Regions from separate parts of the Aminobacter sp. P4_H6_2 genome, predicted to be linked through region 1. Evidence: riboswitches for the same ligand, from Rfam matches in the RefSeq annotation. Region 1 holds a riboswitch; the other holds the start of a gene.
The links. Region 1 has a riboswitch for thiamine pyrophosphate ahead of thiC (phosphomethylpyrimidine synthase ThiC). Riboswitches for the same ligand answer to the same signal wherever they lie in the genome.
Positions count from the first base shown of each region.

Region 2: another riboswitch for thiamine pyrophosphate. It lies ahead of thiB (thiamine ABC transporter substrate binding subunit); the one in region 1 lies ahead of thiC (phosphomethylpyrimidine synthase ThiC).

Region 1 is NZ_JBFUKO010000021.1:4,911-19,773, forward strand. It holds gene thiC (phosphomethylpyrimidine synthase ThiC) at 1-1,815, opposite strand, end outside; gene thiO (glycine oxidase ThiO) at 1-1, opposite strand, end outside; TPP riboswitch at 1,933-2,049, opposite strand; gene AC1DUU_RS03395 (thiamine pyrophosphate-dependent enzyme) at 2,236-3,471, shown strand; gene AC1DUU_RS03400 (alpha-ketoacid dehydrogenase subunit beta) at 3,475-4,488, shown strand; gene AC1DUU_RS03405 (dihydrolipoamide acetyltransferase family protein) at 4,491-5,804, shown strand; gene lpdA (dihydrolipoyl dehydrogenase) at 5,809-7,206, shown strand; gene AC1DUU_RS03415 (F0F1 ATP synthase subunit A) at 7,495-8,244, shown strand; gene AC1DUU_RS03420 (LVIVD repeat-containing protein) at 8,327-10,066, opposite strand; gene AC1DUU_RS03425 (ABC transporter ATP-binding protein) at 10,237-12,033, opposite strand; gene AC1DUU_RS03430 (acetamidase/formamidase family protein) at 12,042-12,986, opposite strand; gene AC1DUU_RS03435 (ABC transporter substrate-binding protein) at 12,976-14,562, opposite strand; gene AC1DUU_RS03440 (ABC transporter permease) at 14,664-14,863, opposite strand, start outside.
Region 2 is NZ_JBFUKO010000077.1:9,233-13,660, forward strand. It holds gene AC1DUU_RS08935 (ABC-F family ATP-binding cassette domain-containing protein) at 1-1,618, opposite strand, end outside; gene AC1DUU_RS08940 (thiamine diphosphokinase) at 1,621-2,265, opposite strand; TPP riboswitch at 2,370-2,490, shown strand; gene thiB (thiamine ABC transporter substrate binding subunit) at 2,537-3,541, shown strand; gene thiP (thiamine/thiamine pyrophosphate ABC transporter permease) at 3,779-4,428, shown strand, end outside.

The sequences.
Region 1 (14,863 bases):
TGGCTGGCCTGCTGCCTCCGTTCCTTCGACCGCCATATAGAGGTCGCCGCCATCGCGGAATTTCTCCGCCATCGCCGCCATGCCGGCGGCGCGCGCCTCGTTGCGGATGTCGTGCGAAATCCGCATCGAGCAGAATTTCGGCCCGCACATCGAGCAGAAATGCGCCACCTTGTGTGCTTCCTTGGGCAAGGTCGCATCGTGGAAGGATCGGGCCGTGTCGGGGTCGAGCGACAGGTTGAACTGGTCTTCCCAGCGGAACTCGAAGCGTGCCCGCGACAGCGCGTCGTCCCTGACCTTGGACGCAGGATGACCCTTGGCGAGATCGGCGGCATGGGCCGCGATCTTGTAGGTGATGACGCCGACCTTGACGTCGTCGCGGTCGGGCAGGCCGAGATGCTCCTTGGGGGTGACGTAGCAAAGCATGGCCGTGCCGAACCAGCCGATCATCGCCGCACCTATGCCCGAGGTGATGTGGTCGTAGCCGGGCGCGATGTCGGTGGTCAAAGGCCCAAGCGTGTAGAAGGGGGCTTCGCCGCAGACTTCCAACTGCTTGTCCATGTTTTCCTTGATCTTGTGCATCGGCACATGGCCGGGGCCTTCGATCATCACCTGGCAGTCCTTGGCCCAGGCGATCTGGGTCAGCTCGCCAAGCGTTTCCAGTTCGGCGAACTGGGCTGCGTCGTTGGCGTCGGCAATCGAGCCGGGGCGCAGGCCGTCACCGAGCGAGAAGGCGACGTCATAGGTGCGGCAGATGTCGCAGATTTCCTCGAAATGCTCGTAGAGGAAGCTTTCCTTGTGGTGATGCAGGCACCACTTGGCCATGATTGAGCCGCCGCGCGAGACGATGCCGGTGACCCGGTCGACGGTCAGATGGATATAGGGCAGCCGCACGCCGGCATGGATGGTGAAATAGTCGACGCCCTGTTCGGCCTGCTCGATCAGCGTGTCGCGGTAGATTTCCCAGGTCAGGTCCTCGGCAACGCCGCTGACCTTTTCCAGCGCCTGGTAGAGCGGCACAGTGCCGATCGGCACCGGTGAATTGCGGATGATCCAGTCGCGGATGTTGTGGATGTTGCGGCCCGTCGACAGGTCCATCACCGTGTCGGCGCCCCAGCGGATCGACCACACCATCTTTTCGACCTCTTCGGCCATCGACGAGGTCACAGCCGAGTTGCCGATATTGGCGTTGATCTTGACCAGGAAATTGCGGCCGATGATCATCGGCTCGCTCTCTGGATGGTTGATGTTGGAGGGGATGATCGCCCTTCCACGCGCAACTTCTTCGCGGACGAATTCAGGTGTGACGAAGTCGGGAATGACAGCGCCAAAGCTCTCGCCGTCGCGCTTCATCTTCTCGCGCAACTGCTCGCGGCCGAGGTTTTCGCGGATGGCGACGAACTCCATCTCCGGCGTGATGATGCCGGCGCGGGCATAGGCAATCTGGGTGACTGCGCGTCCGCCGGTGGCGCGCAGCGGCTTGTTGCGGACAGGGAACTCCGGCGTCAGCCTTTCGCCCGAGACAAAGCCGTTGTCCTCGGCTTTCACGGTGCGGCCGTCGTAACGTTCGACGTCGCCGCGGGCGACGATCCAATCCTCGCGCAGCCTGGCCAGGCCGCCCTCGATATTGGTTGTCACAGTCGCGTCGGTGTAGGGACCCGACGAATCATAGACCGTGACGGGCGGCTCCATGGCGGTCGGGTGCACCGAGATTTCGCGCATCGGCACGCGGATGCCGGGGTGGATGAGACCTGGTTTGTGGACCTTTTTCGAGGCGGGCAGTGCGCCTGTTGTGACGGTCGGGGTCAGGGCATTCATGGTGAGCCTCCTTGCTCTGATGCAACGGAGACCCAGTTCGTGCGATGAGGAGGAGGTGAGACCTTGCCTGAGGGACTTCGAGCGTTTGCTCGAATGCCGATGCCGGAAGAAGCCGACCCGCGAAGCCTCGCACCGTCCCTACGCCAGTGTGAACTGGATCAGGTTCAACGGGTCACTGCGCTGCGCGAGCTAGCAGTATCTCAGCCCCTTGTCGGGACCCCCCTGGTGAGCCTTAAGGATGAGCGCGGAACGGGCCTTCTGTCAACCGGGCTTTCGATATTGTCGCGACAATGCCAAACTCACCGCGGACGGCCATTGCGGTTTTCAAAGCGTTGGGATAATAGGTCAGCGTTACTGACATAAATTGTCTGCCGCGCAGGGAGGACCAGTTGGCCTGCGCGCGAGACAGGAGGAACATCCGTGACGGACAATCCCTCGCCACTCAAGTTCCACGTGCCCGAGCCCGAGGTTCGGCCGGGCGGGACGCCCGACTTTTCCAACGTGCCGATTCCCAAGGCCGGATCGGTCATGCGACCGGAGGTTGATGTCGATCCGCGCAACATCCGTGATCTCGCTTATTCGATCATCCGGGTGCTTAACCGCGAAGGTGATGCTGTCGGGCCCTGGGCCGGCACGCTGACCGACGAGGAACAGCTCGAAGGCCTGCGCCACATGGTGACGCTGCGTACTTTCGATGCGCGCATGCAGATGGCGCAACGCCAGGGCAAGACCTCGTTTTACATGCAGCATATGGGCGAGGAGGCGGTGAGCTGCGCCTTCCGCAAGGCGCTCAATCCCGGCGACATGAACTTCCCGACCTACCGCCAGGCCGGCCTGCTGATCGCGGGCGGCTACCCGATGGTCGAGATGATGAACCAGATCTATTCAAACGAGCGTGACCCGCTGAAGGGCCGTCAGCTGCCGGTGATGTATGCCTCGAAGGAGCACGGCTTCTTTTCGATCTCGGGCAATTTGACGACGCAGTACATCCAGGCCGTCGGCTGGGCGATGGCCTCGGCGATCAAGGGTGACACCAAGATCGCAGTCGGCTGGGTCGGCGACGGTGCGACGGCGGAAAGCGATTTCCACGCAGCGCTCGTCTTCGCATCGACCTACAAGGCACCCGTCGTGCTCAACATCGTCAACAACCAGTGGGCGATCTCGACCTTCCAGGGCATCGCCCGCGGCGGCTCCGGCACCTTTGCCGCGCGCGGCCTTGGTTTCGGCATTGCGGCGCTGCGCGTCGACGGCAACGACTATCTCGCCGTCCATGCCGTGGCCAAATGGGCGACCGAACGCGCGCGGCGCAACCTCGGCCCGACGCTTGTCGAATATGTCACCTACCGTGTCGGCGCGCACTCGACCTCCGACGATCCGTCCGCCTATCGGCCCAAGACCGAGTCCGACGCCTGGCCGCTCGGCGACCCGGTGATCAGGCTCAAGAACCATCTGATCAAGCGCGGTCTGTGGTCGGACGAGCGCCACAAGCAGGCCGAGGCTGAGATCCTCGAAACCGTCATATCAGCGCAGAAGGAAGCGGAAAGCCACGGCACCTTGCATGCCGGCGGTAAGCCGTCGACACGCGACATGTTCGAGGGTGTCTATGCCGAGATGCCGCCGCATCTCAGGCGCCAGCGCCAGAAGGCGGGGGTATAAGCCATGCCGCGCATGACAATGATCGAAGCCATCCGCAGCGCCATGGACGTTGCCATGGGGCGCGATGACGATGTCGTGGTCTTCGGCGAGGACGTCGGCTATTTCGGCGGTGTTTTCCGCTGCACGCAAGGCCTCCAGCAGAAATACGGTCGTTCGCGTTGTTTCGACGCGCCGATCAGCGAATTGGGCATTGTCGGTGCCGCCATCGGCATGGCCGCCTACGGGCTCAAGCCATGCGTCGAGGTGCAGTTCGCCGACTACGTCTATCCAGCATATGACCAGATCGTTTCGGAAGCGGCACGATTGCGCTACCGATCCAATGGCGAGTTCACCTGTCCGATCGTCGTGCGCATGCCGACCGGCGGCGGCATCTTTGGCGGACAAACCCACAGCCAGAGCCCCGAGGCGCTTTTCACCCACGTTTCAGGTCTCAAGGTGGTGGTTCCGTCCAATCCGCTCGATGCCAAGGGCCTGCTGATCGCTTCCATCGAAGATCCGGATCCGGTGATCTTTCTGGAGCCGAAACGATTATACAACGGCCCCTTCGACGGCCATCACGACCGGCCGGTCACGGCATGGTCGAAGCACGAACTGGGCGAGGTGCCCGATGGGCACTACACCACGCCACTCGGCAGGGCGGAGATCCGCCGGCCGGGCTCTGATGTGACTGTGCTGGCCTATGGCACCATGGTCTATGTCGCCCAGGCGGCTGCCGAGGAAACCGGCATCGACGCCGAGGTCATCGACTTGCGCACGCTGTTGCCGCTCGATCTCGACACCATAGTCGCCTCGGTCAAGAAGACCCGCCGCTGCGTCATCGTCCATGAAGCGACATTGACCTCCGGCTTCGGTGCCGAACTTGCAGCGCTTGTGCAGGAGCACTGCTTCTACCACCTCGAAGCGCCGATCGCGCGCGTCACCGGCTGGGATACGCCTTATCCGCATGCGCAGGAGTGGGACTATTTCCCCGGTCCGAAGCGTGTCGGGCAGGCGCTGATTGAAACGATGGAGGCCTGAGCATGGGCGAACATGTCATCAAGCTTCCCGACGTCGGCGAAGGCGTGGCCGAAGCCGAGCTGGTCGAATGGCACGTCAAGGTCGGCGACCTTGTCCGCGAGGACGCAGTGCTTGCTGCCGTCATGACCGACAAGGCGACGGTCGAGATCCCGTCGCCGGTCGATGGCGAGATCAGCTGGCTTGGCGCCGAAATCGGCGACACCGTCGCTGTCGGCTCGCCGATCGTGCGGATCAAGGTGGCCGGCGATGCGCCAGCTGACACGGCGCCTGCCAAAGCACCCGCTCCGGCCGAGCGCGAGGGCAAGGATGTTGCGCCAACTGTCGCCGCGGAAACCGCTTCTGAGCCGGCTAAGAAAGTCGAATCAACACCCGCTGTGAAGGCTCCCACACCGGCCGCTGCACTCAAGCCAATGCCGCAAGCGACCGTTGGCCTGCCCCGACCGGAAGGCGAACGGCCCATTGCTTCGCCCGCTGTCCGCCTGCGCGCCAAGGAAGCCGGCATCGATCTGCGTCAGGTCCCAGGAACTGGTCCCGCTGGCCGGGTCACGCATGAAGACCTCGACGCTTTCGCCTCGCGCGGCGCACAGCCGGCAGCAACTGGCTTGGAGGCCAAGACCGGGGTCGAGGAGATCAAGATCGTCGGCCTGCGCCGCCGCATCGCCGAGAAGATGTCGCTGGCCAAGTCGCGCATTCCCCACATCACCTATGTCGAGGAAATCGACGTCACGGCACTGGAGGAACTGCGTACCAAGCTCAACGCGTCGAAAAAGCCGGACAGGCCGAAGCTGACGCTGTTGCCATTCCTGATGCGGGCGCTGGTCAAGGCGGTTGCCGAGCAACCGCAGCTCAATGCGCTGTTCGACGACGATGCCGGCGTCGTCATGCGCCATGCCGGCGTGCATATCGGCATGGCCGCGCAGACGCCGGGCGGGCTCGTTGTTCCCGTGATCAAGCATGCCGAAGCGCGCGACCTGTGGGACTGCGCCGCCGAGGTCAATCGCCTTGCCGATGCCGCCAAGGCAGGCACGGCGACGCGAGAGGAACTGACCGGCTCGACCATCACCATCACCTCGCTGGGCGCGATGGGCGGCGTCGCCACCACGCCTGTCATCAACTACCCAGAGGTGGCGATCGTCGGCGTCAACAAGATCATGGTGCGGCCGATGTGGGACGGCACCCAGTTCATACCGCGCAAGATGATGAACATCTCCTCCAGCTTCGACCATCGCGTCATCGACGGCTGGGACGCGGCGGTCTTCGTCCAGCGCATCAAGGCGCTGCTCGAAGCGCCGGCAATGATCTTCATGGAAGGCTGAGGCGATGAAGGAAATTTCCTGCAAGCTTCTCATCATCGGCGCCGGCCCCGGCGGCTACATCTGCGCCATCCGCGCCGGCCAGCTCGGCATCGACACGGTGATCGTCGAAGCGGCCAAGCCGGGCGGCACCTGCCTCAATGTCGGCTGCATCCCCTCCAAGGCGATGATCCATGCAGCGGATGAGTATCTCAAGGTCTCCGAGATGGCTGGAGGCACCAGTCCGTTCGGCATCAGCGTATCGGCGCCGGTGCTCGACCTTGCCAAGACCGTCGCCTGGAAGGATCGTATCGTTGGCCGCTTGACCAGCGGCGTGGCTGGGCTGCTCAAGAAGGCCAGGGTCAAGTCGGTGCAGGGCTGGGCGCGCTTTCGTGACGGCAAGACCGTCGAGGTCGACACCGAGACCGGCTTGCAGGTGATCCGCGCTGAAATCATCGTCATTGCCACCGGTTCCGCGCCGGTCGAACTGCCGTTCCTGCCCTTCGGTGGGCAGGTGATTTCGTCAACCGAGGCTCTGGCACTCAAGCACGTGCCGGCTGAGCTTGCCGTTGTCGGCGGTGGCTATATCGGGCTGGAGCTCGGCACTGCCTTTGCCAAGCTGGGCTCAAAGGTGACCGTCGTGGAAGCCTTGCCGCGCATCCTGCCGCAATATGACGCCGAACTGACGCGGCCCGTCGCCAAGCGCCTGGAAGCGCTCGGCGTCAAGGTGATGACGGGTGCAAAGGCCAAGGGGCTCAGCGCCAAGGGCGATGCGCTTCTGGTCGAGGCAGCCGATGGCAGCGAGCAGAAGATCGCGGCCGACAAGGTGCTTGTCACCGTGGGCCGCAAGCCGCTTGTCGAAGGCTGGGGGCTGGAGGAGATCGACCTCGATCGCGACGGCCGTTTCATCCGCATCGACGAACAGTGCCGCACCTCGATGCGCGGCATCTACGCTATCGGCGACGTCACCGGCGAGCCGATGCTGGCGCACCGTGCCATGGCGCAGGGCGAAATGGTCGCCGAGATCGTCGCTGGCCACAAAAGAAGCTGGGACAAGCGCTCGATCCCCGCTGTCTGCTTCACCGATCCAGAGATCGTCACTGCAGGCTTGTCGCCCGACGAAGCAAAAAACCTCGGTATCGAGATCAAGTCATCGCAGTTCCCGTTTTCGGCCAATGGCCGGGCGATGACGCTGGCGAGCGAGGACGGCTTCGTGCGCATCGTTGCGCGCGCTGACAACCATCTGGTGCTCGGTATCCAGGCGGTCGGCGCTGGCGTTTCGGAGCTGTCAGCGGCCTTCAGCCTGGCCATCGAGATGGGCGCACGGCTGGAGGATATCGCCGGCACCATCCATGCCCATCCAACTCAGAGCGAGGCTTTCCTTGAGGCCTCTTTGCGCACGCTTGGCCATGCGCTGCATATCTAATCTGTGACGCGGCCCTGCGCCGCGTCACCTCGTGCCTTGCCGTGGCGTGCCGCTTAGGCTAACAAGCCCACGCACTGGACGACCAGTGCCTTGAACGCTCGGGGACGGCCCCATCCAAAAGATGGCGCCAATAATTGCTACCCCGACCGAAACTCATCTCAAAAATCGCGAAAAAGCTGCGGAACCGCTTTTGGCGGACCGTAGGCACGCTTGGTCAATTTTGGCTTCCGGATATGGCTCCGGTGCGCGCGCTTTCGCATCAGCAATCGAACCGACCGGAGAGGCACTGTGGCCGGACCAATAGAACAATTTGAAATCAAGCCGATTTTCACCCTCTTCGAGTTTGCGGGGCAGGAATTCGCTTTCACCAACTCCGCCGCTTATATGGTGGGGGCAGTGGTGTTCGGCGGGTTGTTCCTCATGCTTTCGACGAGCGGTCGAGCGCTGGTGCCCTCCCGCCTGCAGTCGATCACCGAACTGATCTACGAGTTCGTGTCAAAGACGCTGCGCGACAATGCGGGCGAGAGCGGCATGAAGTTCTTTCCGCTCGTCTTTTCGCTGTTTGTCTTCATCCTGATCGCCAATCTCGCGGGCTTGTTCCCCTACGCGTTCACGGTCACCAGCCACATCATCGTGACCTTCGCTTTCGCCATGCTGGTGTTCGGTACGGTCACGATCTACGGCATCTGGAAGAACGGCCTCGGCTTTTTCCGCCTGTTCATGCCCTCCGGTGTGCCGCTGCTCTTGTCGCCGATCATCGTGCCGATCGAGATCGTCTCCTATATCTCGCGCCCGATCAGCCATTCGGTGCGTCTGTTCGCCGTCATGCTCGCCGGCCACATCACGCTCAAGGTCTTCGCCGGTTTCGTGGTCAGCCTCGGCAGCATGGGAACCCTCGGCATCTTCGCCGCCATCCTGCCGCTGACGATGACGGTCGCGCTCACCGGGCTCGAACTTCTGATGGCGGTGATCCAGGCCTACATCTTCACCATGCTGACCTGCATGTATCTGAACGACGCGCTGCACCCCGGCCATTGATCAGGCACAAGTCACTTGAAAACAAAAACCCCGGCGTAAAGCCGGGGTTGATGGATTGGCGGCTGTCGGCCGATCTCGATTCTCAGTCGCGCGGCGGCCAGACCTTGTCGCTCATGCCCATCTTGGGTTCGCCCAGCAGCGGTGTCTTCAGCGCATAGACGCCGTCGATCGCAAACAGCCAGATGATATTGCGGTCATATTCGGTGAACACCGCAAAGCTCGCATTGTCGTAAGTGTAATCCGGCATCTCCTTGTCTGTCGGGAAACGCGGAACGAAATAGCCGGCGATCTTGGGATCGGCGGGGTTCTTGACGTCGAAGAGCTGCAGACCGGCATTGTAGAAGGCATATGGCGCGAGCCCGTCGCGGCCATGGCCCGGCTGGTGCGTGGTGCCCGAGCGCTTCGGCCCAAAACTGCCCTTGCGCTGGCAGAAATCGGTGAAGTTCGCGTCCTTGGGCGGTGTCGGCCGCGGCAAGGTCGCCACGATCTCCGGCTTGGCCGGATCCTTGGCGTTGATCACCAGCACATCCTTGTAGGGCTCGTAGCAGTTCGAGTTCATCGGATAGCCGTTGGCGAAGACATAACCGGTGCGGGCGTACTGGGAGGTGTCGACATTGTCGAACTCGGTGCCTGCGAAGCTCGGCGCAATGCCGACATGCCCCTTCATCTCAGGGTTGTCGGGGTTGGTCAGGTCGAAGGTGTAAAGGCCAAGCCCGCCCATGGCGCCGAAGGCGATCTTGCCGCCCTTTTCCACCGGCGTCGGCAGGAATGGCGGCATGCGCGAGCCCATCCACGAGGTGCGGTTGCCGGCGCGCGGGTTCATCAGGTAGGCGTTCTCGCTCGCCTTGTCGCCGACCACCTGGCCCGGCACCTTGACCTGGCTGACGAACACCGGATTGGCCGGGTCCGACATGTCCCAAACCTGGTAGCCCGGCGAGTGCAGATAGTCGGGGTATTCAGTCAGCGCGTAGGAATCGTCGGGTGCGGCCGACAGATACATGTATTTGCCGCCGAACCATGCGGGTGCGTCGAGCGAGCCCGAGCCCTGCTGCTGGCCGATCGGCGCGTCCGGGTTCTTGGTGTCGGTGGTGCGGGTCGCGATCAGTTTCCAGTCGCTCGGCAGCGGGCCGTTCATCTCATAGACCTTGAAGCCCTTTAGTGAATTGTATTTGCGCAGCGATTCGACGATGTCGGGCTGGGTGCGCTTGTTGTCGAGAATGCCGAAGCGGCCGATTTCGTAGGAAGCGACGACGACATTCTTCTGGAGCTTCTCGCTCCAGGCCATGGTGATGCCGCCGAAATAGTCCTGGACCGTCTTGGCGTCCCAATCCTCGCTGGAGCCTTCCGGCCCCCACACGCCGCCCTTGGAATAGACGACAGTAGCCTTGGCCGCGTCGGTGATGTCGAGCACGCGCATGTAGTCACGATCGTGCACATACATGTAGCGCTTGCCGTTAAAGTCGGCGACATCAGGCCAGGCGTGCCAGGGCGAGCTGACATGCGGATAAAACGCGATCTCCTCGACATTTTGGCTGTAGGTCTTGTCGTCCCAACCTTCCAGCTGGCCGGGGAAATTGGGCGCTTCGCCCAAGGGCGTGGCGCGGGGTGCCACGAACGTGCCGGTGGCCGCGTCCATGCCAAAATCCTTGCCCGGTACGGGTGCTGGCGGCGCCTTGTCGTAGGTCAGGTCATGCCACTGCTTGAGATAGGGATCGGTGATGTTGATCTCGGTCGGCACCTTGGATTCCCAGTCTTCGGCGGCAGCCATGCCGACCGCCAGCGCCAGGAATGAGCAGCTGATCGCAATCATCTTAGGTGTCATGATGTCTTGCCCTCCCGATTGACGCTATTTGGCTGCCGGCCCGCGTTCCTCGCATCGGGCCGATGGCAGCTTGGTCAGTTGAGGGAAGTTCGGTCAGTCAGAGAAGTGAATTCTTCGCATCCAGATATGATGATCTGGCATAGCAGGTGGCGTTGGCATGGCACCGCCCGTCACGCATCCGATGCCGCAACCAGATGGCCGCCGCCGACGTCCTCGAGCACAAGCTTCCTTGGCTCGTCGCCGAGTTTGCGAACCGGGCTTGGGATTTCCCTGTCCATGCGTGCGAAACGAACACGACGCTGCACCGGGTCGGGAATCGGCACGGCCTCGATCAGCCGCTTTGTATAGGGGTGACGCGGATTGGCAAAAATCTGGTCGCGCGTGCCCATCTCGACGATCTGGCCGAGATACATCACCGCGACTCGGTCGGAGATGTTTTCCACCACCGCCATGTCATGCGAGATGAACAAATAGGCGACGCCGAATTCGCGTTGCAGTTCCTTCAGCAATTCCAGCACGCGCGCCTGAACCGACACGTCGAGCGCCGAGACGCTCTCGTCGGCGATGATCAGCTTCGGCCGCAGCGCCAAGGCGCGGGCGATGCAGATACGCTGGCGCTGGCCGCCGGAAAACTCGTGCGGGTAGCGTTCCATCTGGTCAGCTGACAGGCCCACGCGCTCGAACAGGGCAGCGACGCGCTCGCTTCGCTCCTTTGGTGTGCCGATGTTGTGGATCAGGAGCGGCTCGGCGACGAGATCGCCAACGCGCATGCGCGGATCGAGCGAGGCGTAAGGGTCCTGGAAGATCATCTGGACGTCGCGGCGCACCGCCTTGCGCTCGTGTCGGCCAAGGCCGGACAAATTGCGCCCGCCGATCGAAAGTTCGCCGCTGTAAGGCACCAGGCCGGCAAGGGCCTTCGCCGTCGTCGACTTGCCGCAGCCGGATTCGCCGACCAGCGACAGCGTCTCGTTGGGTGCGATGGAGAAGTTTATGCCTTCAACAGCATGCACCCTACGGTTGACCCGGCCGAAGAAGCCGCCATGCAGGTCGAAACGTACATGCAGATCGCGCGCCACGGCGACCGCCGCCGGATTTGTCTGCTCGGTCTTGTCGCGGGAGCCATGGCGCGCGGCGCCAGTGCCCATGCGCGGCACGGCGGCGAGAAGGTCGCGGGTATAGTCGACTTCGGGCCGCTCGAAGATGTCGGCGACCTTGCCCTGCTCGACCATGCGCCCGTTGCGCATGATGATGACGCGGTCGGCCATCTCGGCGACGACGCCCATGTCGTGGGTGATGAGGATGATGCTGGTGCCATGCTGGCGCTGCAGGTCGCGCAGAAGTTCGAGCACCTCGCCCTGCACGGTGACGTCGAGCGCTGTGGTCGGCTCGTCGGCGATCAGCACGTCTGGCTTCAGCGCCAGCGCCATGGCGATCATGACGCGCTGGCGCATGCCGCCGGAGAGCTCGTGCGGATATTGCTTGAGCCGGCTTTCGGCTTCGGGAATGCGCACGGCTGTAAGCGCTTCGATCGCGAGCTTGCGCGATTCCGCACGCGAAAAACCGGTATGGGTCTCGATGGCCTCGACCAGCTGCCGCCCGATCGAAAGCACCGGATTGAGCGAGGTCATCGGCTCCTGGAAGATCATGGCGACGCGATTGCCGCGGATGCGGCGCATGCGGCCTTCATCAAGCGTTGCGAGATCGGTGTCGCCAAGCCTGATCGAACCGGCGGAAATCCTGGCTGCCGGCTGCGGCAGCAGCGCCATGATGGCCAGCGACGTCATCGACTTGCCGGAGCCGGATTCGCCGGCGATGCAAAGGGTTTCGCCGCGCGCCAACGAGAATGTGAGGTCCGAGACGACCGGCCGCTCGCCGTCTTCGCCGCGCACCGAGACGGTCAGCCCGGTGACATCGAGCACCGGCTTGCCAGCGACCGGGGCGGCAGCCCCGGCGCTTTTGTTGTCCACCACTGCGGTCATTCGAACACGCAGCGCGGGAAGTAGAACGACACCACCCAGTTTGGCATGTCGACGATCTCGCTGATGCGGAGATCGCCGCACACTGACACCAGCATGTAGGCGTCGACCGGATCAAGCTGGTAGCGCGCCGACAGCAGGTCGACCATCTGGGCGACGGCTTCCTTGGCGCCCGTCATCAGGTCAGACCCGATGCCGGTGGTCACTTCGTAGCCCTTGGAATCGAGGTGACGCGTCACTGGGCCCGGCGTGGTGAAGCGCGGCATCTTCAGCCGCGCGTCCTTGACCAGATCGAGCGTCAAAACGACGTTCATCGGGCTTTCGATCGCCGTGCCGCAGACCTCGCCGTCGCCTTGGGCGGCATGGGTGTCGCCGACCGAAAACAGCGCGCCTGCAACCTCGACCGGCAGATAGAGCACTGTTCCAGCCGCCAGATCGCGGATGTCGAGATTGCCGCCGACGCGCCGTGGCGGCACCACCGAATGGTGGCCGTTTTCGGCGGGTGCATTGCCGATGGTGCCGGCAAACGGCTTGAGCGGCACGCGGCCGTTCTTGCCGAACAGCGCCGGCTCGAGCGAGGTCGCGTCGTATTTCCAGATGGTCAGCGCCGGGTCCTTGAAGTCGTCGGCGAGCAGGCCGAAGCCTGGAATGTTCGCCGTCCAGCCGAAGCCGGACGGTTTGAACGCATCGATCGTCACCTTGAGCGCATCGCCAGGCTCAGCGCCCTCGACATAGATCGGACCCGTCACCGGGTTGATCTGGCCGAAGTCGAGCTTGGCGATGTCGCCGACGGTGCTGTCGGCCTTGAGCTGGCCACCCGACGAATCCAGGCATTCGAATTCGATCGTCGAGCCGGGCGCCACCCGCTCGGCTGGGGCAAACGAGTTGTCCCAGCCGAAGTGATGGTGGCGTCCGTGGATGGTGTAGTTGCAGTTATTGCACATCGTTTACATACACATAGTCGTAGTTGATCGGGATATGGACCGGGTCGACGTAGAGCTTGTCGTCGCCACCCATGCGCGGCGACTTCATGGTGAAGCGCTGCTCGTTGAACACCGGCGCCCAAGGCGCGTCCGCCATGACCTTGGCGTAGATGTCGCTCCACATCTTGTTGCGCTCTTCGGCCTTGGCAGGATCGACGATCGAGTCGGCGGCAGCCGCCTTTTCGTCGAGGTCCTTGTTGCAGTACCACGACCAGTTCCAGCCGCCCTGTACCGCGCCACCGCAGCCGAGGATCGGACCGTAGAAGTTGGACGGATCGGGGAAGTCGGCGATCCAGGCCATGCCGCCAGACCAGATCATCGGAGCGCCGTCCTTTTCGCCACCGGCGGCAATCACGTTTGCCTGGGCGAGCGACTGGATCGAGGCCTTGATGCCGATCGCCGACAGATCCTGCTGGATCGCCTGGGCGATACGCGGGTTGGGATCGGTGTTCATGACGAACAGCTCGGTTTCAAAGCCGTCGGGATGGCCGGCCTCGCCGAGCAGTGCCTTGGCCTTCTCGATGTCAAAGGCGTAGCCCTTGAAGTCCTTGTCGTAGCCCGGCATCGACGGCGGCAGCGGCTGGTTGGCCGGCACCGCACGGTTGTTGATCAGCTTGACGATGCGATCCTTGTTGATCGCCATGTTGACCGCCTGACGAACCTTGACGTTGTCGAACGGCGCGATCTGCGTGTTCATTGTGACGTAGCCGGTCTGCAACTGGCCGCCTTCGACGACGCGGGCCTTCTGCTCGGGATCGGCCATCACTTCCTGGAACTTGGCAGGCGGAATGCCGTCGCCGGGAACGTCAACCTCGCCGTTCTGCAGACGCAGCAGGGCGACGATCGGCTCCTGGCCGATCTCGAAGGTGATCTTGTCGATATAGGGCAGGCCCTTGTGCCAGTAGTCGGCGTTGCGCTCGAAGACCAGGCGCTGGCCGAGCGTCCACTCGGCCATCTTGTAGGCGCCGGTGCCAACCGGATGCTTGCCGAAATCGGCGCCGTATTTCTCGACCTCTTCCTTGGGCACGACATGGCTGAAGTTGATCGCCATGACATGCAGGAAGGTGGCGTCGGGCCGCGACAGCTCGATCTTGACGGTCGAGGGGTCGACAACGGTCACGCCGGAGAGGCTTTCCGACTTGCCGCCTGCGAAATCTTCATAGCCGTTGATCGAGGCAAAGAAGCCGGCGCCTGGGCTCTGGGTCTTGGGGTTGGTGACGCGGTCGAGCGAGTACTTCACGTCCTCGGCCGTCATCTCGCGGCCGTTGTGGAACTTGACGCCCTTGCGCAGCTTGAAGGTGAAGGTCTTGCCGTCGGGCGAGATCTCGTAGCTTTCGGCGAGCTCGGGACGAAGCTTGGTCGTGCCCGGCTCATAGTCCATCAGGCCGTCGAACAGGCTCTTGATCATCGACCAGTTCTGCCAGTCATAGCCGATTGCCGGGTCGAGCGTCGCGACATCGTCCTTGTAGGTGATCGTGATGGCGCCGCCCTGCTTGGCTTTCGGGTCGAGCGTTTCCTGCGCCGTGGCCGAAGCCATGCCGAGCGCCAGCGCGAGCGCTGAAGTGGCGACTGTCGTTGTGAGCCAATGTTTCATGCGAGGTTCCCTTTTTGGTTTGCAGTCTTTTGGTTGGCCTTGGATCAGCGCAGCTTGATGCGCGGGTCGATGAACGGGGCGACAATGTCGGCAAGCAAATTGCCCAGAACGATGGCGCAGGCAGACACCAGCGTGACGCCCATGATGATCGGGATGTCGACGCGCTGGATCGCCTGCCAGGCGAGCTGGCCGATGCCTGGCCAGCCGAACACGCTTTCGACCACCACGATGCCGCCCATGAACA
Region 2 (4,428 bases), on a different contig from region 1:
GGTTTTCGAGCGCGAATTTCTGCTTGAACGACAGCTTCTTCGATGCTGCCTTCGGCGCTTCGGGCTCGCCGCGGCCACCTGACGCCTGGCCGTTGGCGGCTTTGCGCGATTTCCGGTCCTCAAGCTTGGTGCCGCCGCGCTGGGCCAGCATGTCGGCATAACCACCGGCATATTCGATCCAGCGGCCTTCGACGTCGGGCGCGATGATGCTGGTCACCGTACGGTCGAGGAAGTCGCGATCGTGGCTGACGAGGATGACGGTACCGGCAAAACCGGCGACCAGTTCCTGCAGCAATTCCAGCGTCTCCATGTCGAGATCGTTGGTCGGTTCGTCGAGCACCAGCAGATTGGCCGGGCGTGCCAGAACACGCGCCAGGATCAGCCGGGCGCGTTCGCCGCCCGAGAGCTCGCGCACCGGCGTGCGCGCCTGCTCCGGCTTGAACAGGAAGTCCTTCATGTAGGAGACGACGTGGCGCTGCTCGCCATTGATGACAAGGTTTTCGCCGCGCCCGTCGGTCAGGTAGCTCGACAGTGTCTCGTGCGGATCGACAGCCTCGCGCTTTTGGTCGAGGGTGGCGATCTCAAGATTAACGCCGAGCCGGATCGTGCCGGCGTCGGGCTCAAGCTCGCCGGTCAGCATCTTGAGCAGCGTCGTCTTGCCGGCGCCATTCGGCCCAACCAGGCCGACACGGTCGCCGCGCTGGATGCGGGTGGAAAAGTCCTTGACCACAACGAGGTCGCCGAAAGCCTTGTCGATGTTCTTGGCCTCGATGATCAGCTTGCCGGATTCGGCCGCCTCACTCGCCACCATCGTCGCCACGCCTTCGGCACCGCGATGGCCCCGGAAGCTCTGGCGCATCGTCTGCAGCTCACCGAGCCGGCGCATGTTTCGCTTGCGCCGCGCCGTCACGCCATAGCGCAGCCAGTGCTCTTCGCGCACGATCTGGCGGCCGAGCTTGTGTTGGTCGCGCTCTTCCTCCTCGAGAATCTGGTCGCGCCATTCCTCGAAATGGGCAAAGCCACGGTCGAGCCGGCGCGTCTGGCCGCGATCGAGCCAAACCGTGTTGCGGCTGACGCGCTCGAGAAAACGCCTGTCGTGCGAAATGACGATCAGCGCTGATGAGGTGCGGATCAGTTCTTCCTCCAGCCACTCGATAACGGCAAGGTCGAGATGGTTGGTCGGCTCGTCGAGCAGCATGATGTCGGGCTCGGGCGCCATGACGCGGGCAAGGGCGGCACGCCGCGCCTCGCCGCCCGACAGGTCGGCCGGAGACTCTTCGCCGGTGAGGCCAAGATGGTCGAGCAGATAGGTGGCGCGGTGCGGGTCATCTGCGGGTCCGAGACCAGCCTCGACATAGGCGCGCACCGAAGCGAAGCCATCCATGTCGGGCATCTGCGGCAGGTAGCGGATCGTCGCCGACGGCTGGCGGAACACCACGCCATCCTGCGGTTCGACCAGCCCGGCAGCGATCTTGAGCAGCGTCGACTTGCCCGACCCGTTGCGCCCGACCAAAGCGATCTTGTCGCCCGAAGCCGCCGACAKCGATGCGCCATCAAGCAGCGGCGTGCCACCGAAAGTCAGACGGATGCCGTCAAGATTGAGAAGCGGTGGCGCCATGTTCAGAATTCCAAGGCAGGAAAGGGATGGGCGAGAAGCAGCGCGCGGCCGCTACCGAGCGAAACACGCAAGGTGCCCCGCACTTCGTTGGAGAGTGTCAGCGATGAGCCGAACGGCACGTCGACGCCGTTGAGCGGCCATTTGGCGCCCTCTTCGGACAGGCCAGACAGTTCGGAAAAAGCAAGTACGGAAAACAACGTGCCGTCGTCATAGTCGAAGCTCATCGTGCCCGGCAAAAGCGGATGCGCCTCCTGGCGCCCGCTGGTCAGGATCACCTCGGTGCCAGCCTCGGCAAGCCGCAGCGCCAGAGCGAGGTGGAGAAAGGCATGGTCGGCGCGCGGGCCGCCGAAGGCACCGACGAGCACCAGCGAGGTCGCGCCGCGCTGGAGTGCCGCCGCGATAGCGAGTTCGCCGTCGGTCTTGTCCTTTTCCTCAGGAAACGTCTCGCGCGGCAGGTCGGCAAAGCGCGGATCGACGTCAGCCGGCACGGAATCGAAATCGCCGAGCCACAGCTCCGGCATCAGTTCCAGGGTGGTGGCGTGGCGAATGCCGGCATCGGCCGCGATAACACGGCTGCCCGCGACCTGACGGTCGACGAGCGGCGTGCGCAAAAGCTCGCCGCCAAGGAGTATGGTGAACCGGGTCATGGCAGCGCATTACCAGTCCGGCGGCCGAAACGGAAGGCCGCGACGTTGGTTCGTGGCCGGCAAACTACCGCTTGCGTGGCCTGCGGCACGGCCCTATTTGTTGAACCGCTCTAACGGGGTGCCTGACGTGTTCACACGCGTCGGCTGAGAGGCATGGGGAAATCCAGCCAACCCGCTGAACCTGATCCGGTTTGTACCGGCGGAGGGATTAGATGCTTCGGACGCCCGGCGCTTCAAATTCCCTTTCAACACCAATAAAGGAGGCGCGCCGATGCGCACGATCTTGCTGTCCTTGACCTCGGCCCTGGCGCTTGCCGCCGCAGCCTTTCCGGCCGCCGCCGAAGGCAAACTTACCGTCTACACCTATGAAAGCTTCACTTCGGAGTGGGGTCCCGGCCCGCAGGTCAAGAAGGCCTTCGAGGCCGAATGCGGCTGCGAAGTAGACTTCGTTTCGGTTGCTGATGGTGTGGCCCTGCTCAATCGTGTGAAACTCGAAGGCGCCTCGACCAAGGCCGACATCGTGCTCGGCCTCGACACCAACCTGACCGCCGAGGCCAAGGCGACCGGCCTGTTTACCCCGCATGGCGCTGCCGGCGAAGACGTCAAGGTTCCCGGCGACTGGAAGGACGACACTTTCGTGCCTTACGACTACGGCTACTTCGCCGTGGTCTACGACACCGAAAAGCTGAAGAACCCACCCAAGAGCCTGAAGGAACTGGTCGAGGGCGACCCCGAGCAGAAGATCGCGATCCAGGACCCGCGCACCTCAACGCCGGGCCTCGGCCTGCTGCTGTGGGTCAAGTCGGTCTATGGCGACAAGGCGCCGGAAGCCTGGGCCAAGCTCAAGGGTCGCGTTCTGACCGTGACGCCGAGCTGGAGCGAGGCCTACGGCCTGTTCACCAAGGGCGAGGCGCCGATGGTGCTGTCCTACACCACCTCGCCGGCCTACCACATGGTCGCGGACAAGTCTGAGCGCTACCAGGCGGCATCCTTCGAGGAAGGCCACTATCTCCAGATCGAAGTTGCCGGCATCACCACGACAGGCGCCAAGAATCCGCTGGCGGAAAAGTTCATGGCCTTCATGACGAGCCCGGGTTTCCAGGACGTGGTGCCCGAGACCAACTGGATGCTGCCTGCCGGCAAGACCGACAAGCCGCTCGACCCGGCCTTCGACAGGCTGGTGAAGCCGGCCAAGACGCTGCTGTTCAGCGCCGACGAGGTTGCTGCCAACCGCAAGGCCTGGGTTGATGAGTGGCTCAGCGTGATGAGCAAGTAAGTTCTATCGACCTGCGATGGCTGTGCTTGAACACCCCCCTCTGGCCTGCCGGCCATCTCCCCCTCAAGGGGGGAGATTGGCTGCGGCACTGCCTTCGCCAACGTTAGATGTTGTCGAAAGTAGAGGGGCGTTGAAGCTGCTGATCTCCCCCCTTGAGGGGGAGATGGCCGGCAGGCCAGAGGGGGGCGGGGCGGAGCGCAACCTTCCGCAGTTTGCCATCCGTCCGACCGGCTCAGCATGTCCATGAGCCGTCGCGACCACCGCATCACCGCTGGCATCGCAGCGCTCGCCGCCATCGGCGTGCTGATCGGCGGGGCGTTTGCCGGCCTTGGCATCGAAGCCCTGCGCAACCCTGAAGGTGCGGCCGCCGCCTTCGACGGTTATCTTTTCCGTGTCGCCCGCTTCACGCTGTGGCAGGCGCTGCTGTCGACGCTGCTATCGGTCGCTCCCGCGATCCTCGTAGCGCGCGCCTTGTCGCGGCACCCGCAATTTCCCGGCCGTGGGCTGATCCTGCGCCTGTTTGCCGTGCCGCTGGCACTGCCGGCCATCGTCGCAGCGCTTGGCATCCTGTCGCTCTATGGCCGCGCCGGCTATTTCGCCGAACCGCTCGTGGCGCTGACCGGCGGAACATGGCCCGGCATCTACGGCCTGTCGGGCATCCTCGTTGCCCATGTCTTCTTCAACCTGCCGCTGGCGACACGGCTGATCCTGGAAGCGCTGCAAACGGTGCCGACCGACCAGTGGCGGCTGGCGAGCCAGCTCGGCATGGGCTCGCGCGCAAGCTTCCGCCTCATCGAATGGCCGGCAATACGCGCGTCCCTGCCCGGCATCGCCGGGCTGGTGTTCATGCTGTGCATCACGTCTTTCACCATCGTGCTCACGCTCGG